Regions from separate parts of the Rhizobium sp. NPDC090279 genome, predicted to be linked through region 1. Evidence: riboswitches for the same ligand, from Rfam matches in the RefSeq annotation. Region 1 holds a riboswitch; the other holds the start of a gene.

Region 1 (7,418 bases):
GCGGCAACTGCCGGGCTATCATCATACGCATCGCCGAAACGTCGCCCGCAGCGATACGACCGAGCAGATCCTCATCCGGGTCGCCACTCCTGGGCGTGCGATCCCACTTCATCGACAATCGCCACCGTTTCCGTTTCCCGCGATACCGGCATGGCACGCCGGCTTCGACCTTCCGGCCGGCAAGTCCCGCCTGGACGTCAACTCCGGCAAGCACGGCCAATCGGATCGCAGCATCTCGGTCAGCGTATCATCCTTCGACATCAAACACAGGTTCACATCAATTGAACGGTATGCCGGGAGAATTCCGTCGCTTTCACGTCGCGGGCTTTCGAATTTTCTTTTCAAGCCGCCAAGGACCACCCACCAGGCAAACACAGAAGAGCCGGCTCACCCGGAGGCAGAGGTTTCAACCTCCCCTGCCCGGGTTTGCCGGCACTTCGCATGGTCGGATGCGAAAGCTTCCGCTCGATCAGAGCGTCAGCAGATCGCTCGTCGTCAGATCCTGCTCATTGGTCGAATAGAAACTTCCGAAATTCGGCATCTGCGACTGCTGTGCCTTCATGGCCTGCTCGAACTGGCTCTGCGTCAACGATCCGGAACCGGAGGTATCGAGGCTCTTGAACAGCGACGTTGCCTGATCTGCGCTGACGTCGGATGGACGGGCAGCGACGAATTCGGATTCGCTGACGCTGCCGTCGCCGTCCGTATCCATGGAGGAGAATGCGGTGGACAGCTGGTCATCGCTCATCTGCCCGCCAGCCTGCGCGTGATGGCCGTGATGCCCTGCCTCCATGGCTTTCCCGAGCTGCGCCTCGGTGAGCGAGCCGGTGTTGTTCGTGTCGAAGCTCTGGAACAATTGCTGCGCCTGAGTTTCGCTGACGTCCGATGGGCGCGCGGCCACAAATTCCGCTTCGCTGATATTGCCATCGCCATTGGTGTCCATGGCGCTGATCATATTGCTTTGGCTGCTATCCTGGCTGCCGGTTGCGGAAGCCTGCTGAGTGCTCGACGTCGAACCGCTGGAGTTGCTATTCGAATCCGATGTGGAGCTATCGCTGCCGGTGCCGGCCTGCAGATTGAGAATCATATTCATCAGCTGCGCGACCAGCTGCTCCGCCGAAGCGATCAGAGACTGATCGTCCGAAGAGGACGATGAGGAACTCGTGCCGGAAGAACTGCCCGACGAATTACCTGAGGAGCTATCGGACAGCAAGGATGCAATGGAATCATCTGCCGTCGACGCTGTCGAACGCGATGTCAGATATTGATAGTAGTTGCTCGATGAGATCGAGGATATGCTCGTCATTGGGGCCTCCAGATACGAGCGTTGAGAGGAACTCGGATGGCTTATGCGTACGCGACTTGAACATGTTCGACGCCAGACCCCGCCGTATGAAGGCGAAAGCACGACTTCGATGATCGATATGAGCGGATGGACTTGCGAACGCCGCTGGTCAAACGCGTCTTGCGCCCCAACTTGACCGATGCGTCGTTTCCAGAGCAAGCGAACCCGGGATCGCCCCGCCAATACTTGTCGCCATCATGGCTATATCAGCATCTGCACATTTTCGATTTTCACTTCCCAACATGGGGAAATTGCACGAGGAAACTTGCGCGTGGCTTATAGGCGCTTGACGAATACATTCTGTTGCGATTTCCTTCCCCAATTTTTAGGGAATATATAAATTCCGCCACTTTGTTGAGCGCTGCTGGTATATTGGCTCCGGCACCGGGCGGCATTGATGGAACAAGAATAAAAGAAGAGGGGCTCAGCTTGGAAATCGGTTTCTGTGGAGAGGTGAATGAGGCGAACTAAGGAGGAGGCGGCAGAAACGAGGAGCGAGATTTTGCAGTCTGCAAAGGCTCTGTTTCTCGACAGGGGCTACGAGAATGTTAGCCTGGAGGAGATAGCCGCAGCCGCCGGTGTCACGCGGGGAGCAGTGCACTGGCATTTCAAGAACAAGCAGGGGCTGATGTTCGCGATTCGCGACGAGGCCCAAGAGCCGTTTCAGGAATTGGCGGAGCGGATGTCCAAGGAGCTGCCGCCCAATCCGCTCGATCTCATCGCCGATACGATAGCAGCGATATTCGACGACGTTCACGGTGATCCGCGCAAGCGCAGCATGCTGAAGGTGATGATGCACCTCGACATGGCGTTTTGTGACGGCACCACCAGCCGTGCAAGCTCGTTCCGGCACGACATGCACGAGAACTTCGAACGCATATTCACGCTGATGGATGAAAAGACGAAACTTCCGGCGCCCTGGACGCCGGATACGGCCGCCTCCGCACTGACGGCAGTCATCGGCGGCCTGATCACCGAATGGACGCTCGACCGGGGCAATTTCGAGCTGGTCCCTTGCGGACAGATGTTCATCAAGATGGTGCTGAAGACGTGGTTTCCCCTGGCCCAGGCGCAGGAGCTGGCGATTACGGCCGTCTGACGATTCCGGGAAAGGCGCGCAGCGGTTTTCCCTTCGGAATGATCTGGGAATGACGAGAACGCTTCGACGTCTCTGCCAAACGCAGAACAGATCCCCAAAAGCCTGGAATAAAAAAAGGACCCGGAGGGAAAGCCAGGTCCTTTATTTTGATCGGAGGTCAACCGATCGATGAAAGAAGCCCGACGGATTGGAACGTCGGGCTCCTCTTACCCGACGCGAGGCCGGGTAATTCTCTATTAGAAGCTACGCTCGAAGCGCATGATACCAGCCCACTGATCCTGGTTCACAGAATCGAAGTTGGTGTAGGAAACTTCCGGACGGAGCGTCAGGTTCTTAACCGGATTCCAGGTGAGGTTCGTCGTAGCGGCGAAGATCTTGGAGTCGGTGTAGGCGAGCTGGATGTTCCACTTCAGCTTGTCGTTGATCGGAACGCTACCGCCGCCCCAAACAGCCCAGTCACCCCAGCCGCACTTCGACGGGTCGTTAACGGGGCAAGCCGAACGATCGAGATTGGTACCGGCATACTTGTTGAGCTTGTCGCCGTCGGTGTTGTAGCCGCCCATCAAGAAGGCCGAGAACACGCCGAAGTCAGCGTCGACGCGAACCTTGACAGCACCTTCTTCGACGATCGAGTCGTAACCGCCGACAACCTTGACGCCCCATGCGCCGGACTTGAAGCCGAGACCGGCGACAACATCAGGAGCGTAGTGGTTGGACTTGTCGTCCGTCCACCAGCTTGCACCGTAGGATGCCGAACCGTCGGAAGCGGAGTTCGAGTCTTCGAGCGAGACCATAGCCGTGAAGCCGTTGCCGGCGTCGTAGTTGTAGGTCAACTGGTTGAGTTCGTACGGGCCGTCATAGATCACGTCGTCGTTGATGACGTCGCCGGCGTAGCCGACATACAGGTTGTACTGCGAGTCGAGCTTACCGACCGTGAAACCACCGAGGCTGATGTTGGCGAACAGGAGCTTCGTGGAGGTCGAGCCGCCGTCGTTCCAGTCCCAACGGATAACCGTGTTGGTCTTCAGAGGACCGTATTCGGTGTCGGTTGCGGTGTCGACGCTCAGCTCAGCACGGGTGTGCCACAGCGTACCGACCCTGCTGTTCGGATTGTAAGCGTCGTACCACTCGCCTTCAGAACGGACGCGACCGCCAATCTTGAGGCAGGTTTCCGTGCCCGGAATGAAGAAGTAGCCAGCACCGTATGCGTCGCAGATGCGAACGTATTCCAGCGGCTCGGGCTCAGCGGCAACGATTGCGTCGGCTGCATGGGCACCCGATACTGCTGCCAGCGCAGCAGCGGAGCCGAGAAGAAGGCTCTTGATGTTCATTATTAAACTCCTGGTTGTAATATGCATTTCAAATCTACCGCGAGCGCACAACTGGAGCACCACCTTAGAGATCGCTTCGTTCTAAACGCGACCGGGTAGCCCGGCAAATACGCACCTGATGTTGGCTTGAGTCCCCTCGAACCTCCATGATTGCCCCCGCGGCAAAGGGCTTGAAATGCCTCTACCGATCCGACCGATTACTCGACCGTAAGACAACTTTTGTCCTGTATTTGGTTTACAAACAGCCCGTATGTTTGTCAATTATATGAAACACGCTCAAGCGTTAGTCTTGGCCTATGTTGCTTAAATGCAACTTGCGACGGCGGGCATATCGAGCTTCCTGCGGCGATCGCGGAGATATCCCTGTTGATGCAAACATCTGCCAATCAAGACGATCAACCACATCTGATGGTAGCGCGTTTCGGCAATCGGCGGGAGCATGGCGACCAAACCCAATTGCGACGATGCTATCGAGGCGGGCACGACGAAACGGCAAGAGGGCCCTAGTCCACCGGCTTGAGCAAAGTTCAGAAACAAAATTCAATAAATCGGTACACACAGAAATATTGAATTTTCCTAGATTCCAGCGAGTCGCGCCATCTAAGAGGGAAAAATCGCGAATGAATGAGAACCGGCTGATCTTCATAGCGACACCCTGCTTCGGTGGCCTCGTTACCAAGGACTACATGCAGTCCATCTTTTCACTGATGCAGACGGGCGCGCAGGCGGGCATACAACTGACACTTGCTCTGCTCGGCAATGACGCCCTGATTACCCGCAGCCGCAACACGCTCGTTTCGTCTTTCCTGAACGATACCACGGCGACCCACATGCTCTTCATCGACGCCGACATCAGCTTCGAGCCCGATCAGGTCATGAGACTGCTCGGAGCCGACAAGGATGTGGTCGCCGCCATGTATCCCATCAAGGACTACGATTGGGACACGGCCGCCCGCATCAATTCACGTGATGGCGTAACACTTTCGTCCGCCGCACTTCACTATGTCGGCACCCCGCTTGTCGGCCAAGTCGCCGAGCGTGAAGGCGATTTCGTCAGTGCCATCTATGCAGGCACAGGCATGCTTCTGATCAAGCGCAACGTCATTGAAAAAATGATCGTCGCCTATCCGGAACTGCGCTACAACGCAATCCACGCCTATCCCAGCACCAAACGCTCGCCGGGCACCCAATACGCCCTGTTCGAATGCATGATCGAGGAGGGGACGGGAATCTATCTCAGCGAAGATTTCGCCTTTTGTCACCGCTGGCGAGCGCTGGGCGGCAAGATCTGGCTCGATACGGCCAGCAAGCTCTCCCACACCGGTCCTCATCGCTTCGTCGGCAATACCGCGCCGCGTTACTGAGGCGGCGCAATACCGAACACCCAGATTTGCACGATTAAGTTGCATTCTTGCGGATGCAAGGATGGCCAATCGCGGCAAATATGCCGCCGCTGCTGCGGGCTTGACAGAAGACAAGGGTAAGGCTTAGCCTTTCCGCATTCACCAGGGGGGTCCCGGCAAGGGGCTGAGATACTGCTGGACAATATGGCTTTGCCTGTTGTGGCGCAGTGACCCGTTGAACCTGATCCAGTTCATACTGGCGTAGGGACGGTGCAAGCGCTCAAGGGCTACGGATTCACGCGTGGAATCCATGCTGGCGTCTTTTCATCATTCCGGCTGATTGACTGGGTCTCCAACAACAACTTGGAGCCTCAAACGATGAACATTGCCGCAAAGAACCTCACTCCGACCGTTACGACAGGCCCGATGCCGGCCTCGCGAAAAATCTATGTCGCGGGCGACATCCATTCAGATATTCGCGTGCCGATGCGCGAGATCAGCGTCCATCCGACATCGGGCGAGCCGCCTGTTGTCGTCTACGATTCCTCCGGCCCCTATACCGTCGAGGGCGCCGACATCCGCATCGAGCAGGGCCTGCCACAGCTGCGCCGTGACTGGGCGCTCGCCCGCGGCGATGTCGAGGCTTATGAGGGTCGCCATGTGCGCCCCGAAGACAACGGCTTTGTCACCGGCGAACGGCTGACACCGGAATTCCCGGCCAAGCGCCAGCCGCTGCGGGCCAAAGACGGCAAGGCAGTCACCCAGCTTGCCTACGCGCGCGCCGGAATCATCACGCCGGAAATGGAATTCATCGCCATTCGCGAAAACCTCGGCCGCAAGGCGAAAGCCGAAGCCCTGATTCGCGATGGTGAAAGCTTCGGCGCTCATATCCCGGACCATGTGACGCCGGAATTCGTACGCCAGGAAGTCGCCGCCGGTCGCGCGATCATCCCTGCCAACATCAACCATCCCGAGGCAGAGCCGATGATCATCGGCCGGAATTTTCTGGTGAAGATCAACGCCAATATCGGCAACTCCGCCGTCACCTCCTCCATGGCGGAAGAGGTCGAGAAGATGGTCTGGGCCGCCCGCTGGGGCGCCGATACCGTCATGGACCTTTCGACCGGCCGCAACATCCACAACATCCGCGAATGGATCATCCGCAATTCGCCGCTGCCGATCGGCACCGTGCCGCTCTATCAGGCGCTGGAAAAGGTCGGCGGCATCGCCGAAGACCTGACCTGGGAGGTCTATCGCGACACGTTGATCGAACAGGCCGAACAGGGCGTCGACTATTTCACCATCCATGCCGGCGTGCGGCTGCATTACATCCCGCTTACCGTCAACCGCGTCACCGGCATCGTCTCGCGCGGCGGCTCGATCATGGCCAAGTGGTGTCTTCATCATCACCGCGAAAGCTTCCTCTACGAGCATTTCGAGGAAATCTGCGACATCTGCCGCGCTTATGACGTCTCCTTCTCACTGGGCGATGGTCTTCGCCCCGGCTCGATCGCCGATGCTAACGACGCCGCGCAATTCGCCGAGCTGGAAACCCTCGGCGAGTTGACCAAGATCGCCTGGGCTAGGGATTGCCAGGTGATGATCGAAGGCCCCGGCCATGTGCCGATGCACAAGATCAAGGAAAACATGGACAAGCAGCTTGCCGTCTGCGGCGAGGCGCCCTTCTACACGCTCGGGCCGCTGACGACGGATATCGCGCCGGGTTACGATCACATCACGTCGGGCATCGGCGCTGCCATGATCGGCTGGTTCGGCACCGCGATGCTCTGCTACGTCACCCCGAAGGAGCATCTGGGGCTACCCGATCGCAACGACGTCAAGACCGGCGTCATCACCTACAAGATCGCCGCCCACGCGGCTGACCTTGCCAAGGGGCATCCGGCCGCGCAGGTGCGTGACGACGCCTTGTCGCGCGCCCGCTTCGAGTTCCGCTGGGAAGACCAGTTCAATCTGTCGCTCGACCCGGATACCGCCCGCAGCTTCCACGACGAGACCCTGCCGAAGGAAGCGCACAAGGTCGCGCATTTCTGCTCGATGTGCGGCCCGAAATTCTGCTCGATGCGGATTTCGCACGATATCCGCGCCGAGGCGCAGAAAGAGGGGCTGGAGGCGATGGCGGCAAAATATCGGGAGGGTGGCGACCTCTATATGCCGATCGACGCCACCGCACATCCGGCCGAGTGAGATGCGTGCTCTCGTCAAAGGGGCCGGCGTTGCCGGCCTCACGGTCGCCCACGAACTGATCCGGCGCGGGGCTGAGGTCACGATCTCGGACCCAA
Region 2 (7,418 bases), on a different contig from region 1:
CCGCTCATGGGATCGCAATCCAGCCGTTCGTCGCCACCCGAAACCAGATGTTTCAGGAGCGCCTCCCTCGCCTCGCTCTGTTGCTGCGACAACGCGCCCGCGGTCACGTTCTCATCCAGGGCTCGGTCGTCAGCAATCTGCTGCATGGAGAAGCATTCCTCTTTCCCCAAAATCGAAACGCTTCGCAGGATCGCGCCGCGTTCTACGCCGAGTGGGGGACCCTCGGCAGCCGAACATTACGCTTCGCAAGGTGGAGCGAGGCTGACTTGCCGAGACCCGCCGGCATCGATACCGAACATAAAAAACTCGCGGTCCGGAGGGCCGCGAGTTCGTTTGGCGCAAAAGAGAATTCTAAGATCAGCCGGCGGCTTCGACTTTGTCCTGCGTCTTCGTATCGAAATCGCTGGCGTCATGGCGCTCGCGCAGCTGCTCGGACGGATCGCCCGACATGCGGTTGACCATGCGGCCGCGCTTGACGGTTGGCCGGGAGTAGATCTGCTCGGCCCAACGCTGGACGTTCTTATAGTCCTGCACCTGCAGGAATTCAGCCGCGCCATACTGCCAGCCTTTGGCGAGACCGCCGTACCAGGGCCAGATTGCGATGTCGGCGATCGTATAGTCGCTGCCGGCAATATATTCGCTCTCGGCCAGACGACGGTCGAGCACGTCGAGCTCGCGCTTCACTTCCATGGCGAAGCGATCGATCGCATATTCGATCTTCGTCGGGGCGTAGGCGTAGAAATGACCGAAGCCGCCGCCGAGATAGGGCGCGCTGCCCATCTGCCAGAACAGCCATGACAGGCATTCGGCGCGGGCGGGCTGTTCGGTCGGCAGGAAGGCGCCGAATTTTTCGGCGAGATACATCAGGATCGAGGCCGATTCGAAGACGCGCACCGGCTTCGGGCCGCTGCGGTCGAGCAGTGCCGGGATCTTCGAATTCGGATTGACGTCGACGAAACCGCTGCCGAACTGATCGCCATCGCCGATCTTGATCAGCCAGGCATCATATTCCGCGCCGCCATGGCCAAGCGCCAGCAGCTCTTCGAGCATGATGGTGACCTTGACGCCATTCGGCGTTCCCAGCGAATAGAGCTGGAGGGGATGGCGTCCCACAGGCAGTTCCTTGTCGTGGGTTGGACCGGCGATCGGACGGTTGATATTGGCGAACTGGCCGCCATTGGCCTTGTTCCAGGTCCAGATTTTCGGCGGCGTGTATTCGGCAGAACCGGTCATGGGCATCCTCCTTTTCGGGAATCAAGTTTGGGGGCGATTTTCGATGTAGCGCGCTACATAGGTCGCACATAGTGGCCGCAGTTCATTTTTGCGAGAGGAGATTGCGCACTCTTTAACGCGCTGGCGCCGTTTGGCGCTCGTGCCGCTTGCCTGAGCTGCGGTCACTACGCCAAATTAGGCCATTTGGAAGCGCTTGGAAGTTCGCTGAAACGAAAAAGCCTGCCGCGGGAGGAGGTGCGGCAGGCTTTCTACAAGAACCGAACAGCGGATGGGAGGAGGAGTTCCGCTGTTCCTGCAGTCGTCCATGGGAGGAGGAGAGGACGTCTGCCAAGCGAAGGGATGCGGGAGGAGATGCATCGCTTCGGTGGGTAGAAGATACCAGTCCTTTGCTCAGTTCATAGGCATTTGTTTGCAAGGCAGTTATGCGCCATGCGAAAAGCGGAGGGCTGATCCGATGCCATCCAAAGCGAGAGATACAAAAGCCGATAGCGATTGGCATAAAACGAAAGCGCCTGCTCGGGAGGAACAGGCGCTGGCAGAATGCGGCTGATAGGTGGTCGTCTTGGCCGTTAGCGAGCGATGGCTGCGCGGGCAACATTGCGGATTTCGCCGCGATCGATACCCAGGTCGTGCAGTTCGCGCGTGGACATACGGCCCAGCTCGGCGACCGTCTGACGATACTTGCGCCAGTTATTGAAAGAGCGTGCTACGTTCATGATGATCCCCTTTCCTTGGGCTTTCGAAGCCGGTCTGCCGTGATTGGCGCCCGTCCGCTTCGATGAGAAAGATATAGTCGAAACCCGCTGCCTTTTGCAGATCCGAGACTTCACTGCACCCATGCGTTCGCTGCATATGTCGCTCGAAATGCAGGCAGGCACCGATCCCTGAGCGCTACGACGGCTTTTGTGATTTGCTGATGACAGCGCCGCCTTTGTCTGCGAAAAGAAGAGGAATGAGAGACAGGGGCGTCCGCCATCCGGCGGGCTGAGAGGTACCCTTCGAACCTGAACCAGATCATGCTGGCGGAGGGAGTCGCTCGGGACCTCGTAAGCACCGCACGTCGTCCCTGCGCGTCCCGCCCGCCTGAAAGGGCGATATGCAAGACCAAACTACAGCAGGCAACCTGCTTCGCAGCATGCGGGCAAACCCGCCTCTGGTGCAATGCATCACCAATTTCGTCGCCATGAATATCGCGGCCAATGTGATGCTTGCCGCCGGCGCATCGCCGGCGATGGTGCATGCCGAAGAGGAAGCCGGCGAATTTGCCGCCATATCGGGCGCACTGACGATCAATATCGGCACGCTCTCGGCTGGCTGGCTTGTCGGCATGCTGAAGGCCGCGCAGTCGGCAAACGACGCCGGCAAGCCCTGGGTCCTCGATCCGGTCGCCCATTACGCAACCGCGTTTCGTCGCAAGGCAATCGCGCAATTGCTGGAGCTGCAGCCGGCGATTATCCGCGGCAACGCGTCGGAGATCATCGCGCTTGCCGGCCGCGCCAGCCGCGGCCAGGGCGTCGACAGTCGCGACGCCGTCGAGCAGGCGGAAGAGTCCGCTCGGCAACTGGCCCAAAAGCACCAGTGCGTCGTCGCTGTCACCGGCGTTACAGATTTCGTGACCGATGGGCAAAAGGCACGGCGCATTGCCGGCGGCTCGCCCTTCATGCCGCAAGTGACCGCACTCGGCTGCTCGCTGACTTGCCTTGTCGGCGCCTTTGCGGCGACAACTCCTGACGATCCATTCGATGCGACGGTCACGGCGCTTACCGTCTTTGCCGTCGCCGGCGAACAGGCCGGCGCAGTCGCGGATGGGCCCGGCTCTTTCTCGTGGCGCTTCCTCGATGCCCTCGCCGGCCTTACCCCGGAAACGCTGGATCGCGCAGCAAGGATATCAGCGGCATGAAAGACTTCGATCTCTCGCTTTATCTCGTGCTCGATCCTCTGCTGTGCGCCGACCTCGGCATGGTCGAGACGACCCGTGCCGCAGTCGCCGGCGGCGCAACCATCGTCCAGCTGCGCGACAAGCATGCGCCGACCAAAACCATGATCGAGACGGGCCGTGTCCTCAAGCAGATCCTGCATGGAACCAATGCCCGGCTGATCGTCAACGACAATGTCGAGGCCGCCATCGCCATCGGCGCCGATGGCCTCCATATCGGCCAGGAGGACATGAATGCCGCCGATGCCCGCCGCCTGATCGGCCCGGACATGATCCTCGGCCTCTCGGTGGAAACGGAGGCTCTAGCCTCCGCCATAGACGCCGGCATCGTCGACTATGCCGGGATCGGCCCGGTCTTTGCCACGCCGACCAAGCCCGACCACAAGCAGCCGATCGGGTTCGACGGGCTTGCCCGCATCGTCAGGCTCTGCTCAGTTCCGACAGTCGCGATTGGCGGCTTGAAGGCGGAACATACCGCCGACGTTCTCTCCGCCGGCGCCGATGGTCTCGCGGTCGTCTCGGCCATATGTGGCCAGCCAAACCCACAAGCGGCCGCAGCCCTCATCGCAAAAGCCATCAAGGAGGCCCGCCAGTGATCCGCAACGTCTTGTCCATCGCGGGCTCCGATCCCTCCGGCGGCGCCGGCATCCAGGCCGATCTGAAAGCTTTCTCCGCCCGCGGCGTTTACGGAATGGCGGCTCTAACGGCGCTGACGGCCCAAAACACCCAGGGCGTCTCCGGCGTGCATCCGGTGCCGCCTCAATTCGTGGCGGACCAGATCCGGGCGATCTTTGCCGATATCCGCGTTGATGCCGTCAAGATCGGCATGATCGCAAACGCCGCCATCGCCGAGGCGGTTGCGGAGGTTCTGGAGCAGCATCGCAACGTGCCAGTCGTGCTCGACCCTGTCATGATCGCCAAGGGTGGCGCCGCTCTCCTTGCCGCAGACGCCGTCGACGTCCTGACCACACGGCTCTTGCCCCTGGCGACCGTCATCACGCCGAACCTGCCTGAGGCGGCGGCGCTGCTGCATGAAGCGGAGGCAACAAGCCGCGAGGACATGGCGCGGCAGGCGCTTGCGCTGGCGGCACTCGGGCCTTCAGCCGTCCTGGTCAAGGGCGGTCATCTCGAAGGCAAAGAAAGTCCGGATGTGTTGGCAAGCGCCGGTCGGCTGACCTGGTTCGAAGCCGAACGGCTGCCGACGAAGAATACCCATGGAACGGGATGCACGCTCTCCAGCGCCATCGCCGCGGAGATCGCCAAGGGCTTGCCACTTGCTGAAGCCGTTGCATCCGCCAAAGCCTATCTCGCAGCCGCGGTAGCGGCGGCTGGTCAACTTTCAGTCGGGAGCGGCCACGGCCCGGTGCAGCATTTCCATGCACTTTGGGCAAACAAACAAGGATTAGAGACATGAGCCTGTCACTCAAGGACCAGATCGTCATCGTTTCCGGCGCCGGACGCGGTCTCGGCGCTGCCATCGCGACGGCCTTTGCCCGGGAAGGCGCGAGGGTGGCGATCAACTATCGCGCAAGCCGCGAGCGGGCGGAGGCGCTTGCAGCTGGACTTGGCGATCATACGAAAGCCTTCCAGGCCGATATTCGCGACCTCGAAGATACGAAGCGGCTCGTCGCCGAGGTGACGAGACATTTCGGCGCGCCGACAACGGTCGTCCACAACGCGCTGGCAGATTTCAGTTTCAACGGCGACGCCCGCTCGAAATTGGATGCCCTGAGCTGGGCCGAAATGGCGAGCCAGCTGGAAACCGCGCTGCAGGGCGCCCTGAACCTGATACAGGCTACGCGGCCGGGAATGGCGCACACGGGCTTTGGCCGGATCGTCACGGTCGGCACGAACCTCTTCCAGAACCCGGTAGTGCCCTATCACGATTATACCGCGGCCAAGGCGGCATTGCTGTCGCTGACCCGCACGGCCGCCGCGGAACTCGGTCCGCTCGGGGTCACCGTCAACATGGTCTCCGGCGGCCTTCTGCGCACGACGGATGCCAGCAGCGCCACGCCGGAAGCCGTTTTCGACATCATCGCCGCGAACACGCCCCTGCGCCGTGTCACCACCCCCGAGGAGGCGGCCGATGCCGTTCTCTTCTTCGCAAGCCCTTGGGCACGCGCCGTCACCGGACAGAACCTCATCGTCGATGGCGGCCTAGTGTTCGGTTAAGGACCTGAACATAGAAAAGCGCCGTCCTGACAGACGGCGCCTTCCTTTTCTAGTCGGAGTCGAATGGGCGCGGGCTGCTCAAGCCCAGCCCATGGTCAGCACGCCGAAGAGGATGACGACGCCGAGCACGACACGGTAGATAACGAAGGGCCAGGTCGAAAAGCGCTCGAGAAAGCGCATCAGCCCCCAGATGGTGATGAAGGACGATATGCTGCCGACGATCAGACCGACGAGCAGGATCGACCAGGCTTCCATCGGAATATGCGCCTTATGGAGCTCATAAAGCTCCTTCAAGCCGGCAAGCGCAATGGCCGGCAGGCCGAGCAGGAACGAGAACCGCGCGGCCTCCTCTCGCTTCAGGCCAAGGAAGAGCGCGCCGGTCAGCGTCGAGCCCGAGCGCGAGACGCCGGGAATGAGCGCGCCGACCTGCGTGATGCCGACGAACAGGGCATCCATCAGCGTCATCTGCTCGATGTCCTTCCGATGGCGGCTGTAGAGTTCCGCGACCGCCAGCAGCAGGCCCATGACCAGGCAGGCGATGCCGATCACCCAGAGGCTGCGAAACGACGTGCCGCAGGCATTCAGGGAGGATGAGAGCAGCAGTCCGGCAATCACGATCGGCACCGTCGCGATCACGATGGCGATCGCAAGCCGAATGGCGGGCGATCGCCAGTTTCGTTGTCTGATCGCATCGAGCGAGCCGAAGGTAACGTAGCGGACGTCGCTCCAGAAATAGGAGACGATCGCGGCAAGTGCTGCAAGCTGCATCGTCGCCGAGAAGGCGGAACCTGGGTCCTGCCAGCCGAGCATGGCCGGCACCAGCCGCATATGGGCGGTCGACGAGACCGGCAACAACTCGGTCAATCCCTGTACCACGCCCAGGATTGCGATCTTGGCATAGCCCAGGGCGACAAAGCCCGTATCTACGCCTTGCGTACAAACATCAGCCACGTTTTGATATCCTCAGTTGTTCATGGGGCTTTGCACCGAAACGGTGCGACGAACTAGCTGTGAAACTGCTTCCCGAAATGAAATTGACAACACCTGTCGAAGGTGTCGCCGGTTTCACGTCGGGACAGGGCGAGGATATAGCGGCGAAGCCTGAACTCTATCTGAAATTGTCGGCTCGAATTTCGGAGCTTGGCGTATTTCTAGCCTTCATCATCCGGTAACGACTGCATGTAGCGGATGATCGTATAAAAGGCGGCGAGGAGGATCAATGCGCCTGCGGCATGATGCAGATCGTGCAGCATCGCATGATGATGCCTGAGCAGAAGGCAGCTGAGATTATAGAGAGTTATGGCGACCGCCGTCATGATGGGGGCCAGGAAAAGCGCCATGTTTCGATGAAAGAAATGGATCATCACGCACACCTCATTTGTATGCCGCCAGATTCCATAAGGATTGGGGAGGAATTACGACAAAGGCGCTTGCCTGCTATTTCGTCGCAGCGCGGAGCCCGGCGGGCTCATTTCGTATAAAGCGCACGCGATCTTTCCAGGTGCTTGAGCATCACCAGTTCAGCCCCATCGGCATCGTTTTCAGCCAGACGCGAGAGAATTTCCTCGTGTTCGACGAGTGTGAACTTCTCCTTGCCGGTCCAGATCAGCATATCCGTATGATAGGCCTTCAGCCACGCCAGCATGGCTTCGCTGACCGCGGCAAAAATCGGATTGCCCGATATCTGGGCGATGCGCGTATGGAACTGCATATCGGCCGAAATGAACTCCTCGGCATTCCCCAGGGACGAGCGCTGCCGCTCGATGATGTCGTGAAGCTCGGCAATATCCTTCTCGGTCGCGCGCTGTGCCGCTTCGCGGGCCATGCCGCGCTCGAAGAAGATGCGCGCACTCTTCAACTGTTCGAGCGAGTCGGATGATTGTGACAGCATGATTTTTGCGGTCAGGTCGACTTGCCGGAAGATCGACTTTGCCGTGAGCTGAAGCACCTTGGCCCGCTCGCCATGGGAAATACTGACCAGTCCCATATTGGCGAGCGCCTGCATGGCTTCGCGGATCGCCGGACGCCCGACGCCGAAGCGCTCCATGAGTACACGTTCGGACGGCATCTCGTC

The links. A riboswitch is a leader RNA that binds a small molecule or an ion and turns the genes downstream of it on or off. The one in region 1 is predicted to bind thiamine pyrophosphate.
Region 2: another riboswitch for thiamine pyrophosphate. It lies ahead of thiM (hydroxyethylthiazole kinase); the one in region 1 lies ahead of thiC (phosphomethylpyrimidine synthase ThiC).

What each region holds. Positions count from the first base shown of each region.
Region 1 is NZ_JBIVYI010000013.1:106,483-113,900, forward strand. It holds gene ACIQWP_RS27465 (RNA polymerase sigma factor) at 1-157, opposite strand, end outside; gene ACIQWP_RS27470 (EF-hand domain-containing protein) at 470-1,306, opposite strand; gene ACIQWP_RS27475 (TetR family transcriptional regulator) at 1,803-2,444, shown strand; gene ACIQWP_RS27480 (porin) at 2,681-3,775, opposite strand; gene ACIQWP_RS27485 (hypothetical protein) at 4,396-5,139, shown strand; TPP riboswitch at 5,273-5,404, shown strand; gene thiC (phosphomethylpyrimidine synthase ThiC) at 5,497-7,323, shown strand; gene thiO (glycine oxidase ThiO) at 7,325-7,418, shown strand, end outside.
Region 2 is NZ_JBIVYI010000006.1:181,573-188,990, forward strand. It holds gene ACIQWP_RS16595 (hypothetical protein) at 1-146, opposite strand, end outside; gene yghU (glutathione-dependent disulfide-bond oxidoreductase) at 358-1,233, opposite strand; gene ACIQWP_RS16605 (DUF1127 domain-containing protein) at 1,803-1,949, opposite strand; TPP riboswitch at 2,185-2,281, shown strand; gene thiM (hydroxyethylthiazole kinase) at 2,330-3,133, shown strand; gene thiE (thiamine phosphate synthase) at 3,130-3,765, shown strand; gene thiD (bifunctional hydroxymethylpyrimidine kinase/phosphomethylpyrimidine kinase) at 3,762-4,583, shown strand; gene ACIQWP_RS16625 (3-oxoacyl-ACP reductase) at 4,580-5,344, shown strand; gene ACIQWP_RS16630 (undecaprenyl-diphosphate phosphatase) at 5,423-6,295, opposite strand; gene ACIQWP_RS16635 (hypothetical protein) at 6,496-6,708, opposite strand; gene ACIQWP_RS16640 (transcriptional regulator NanR) at 6,813-7,418, opposite strand, start outside.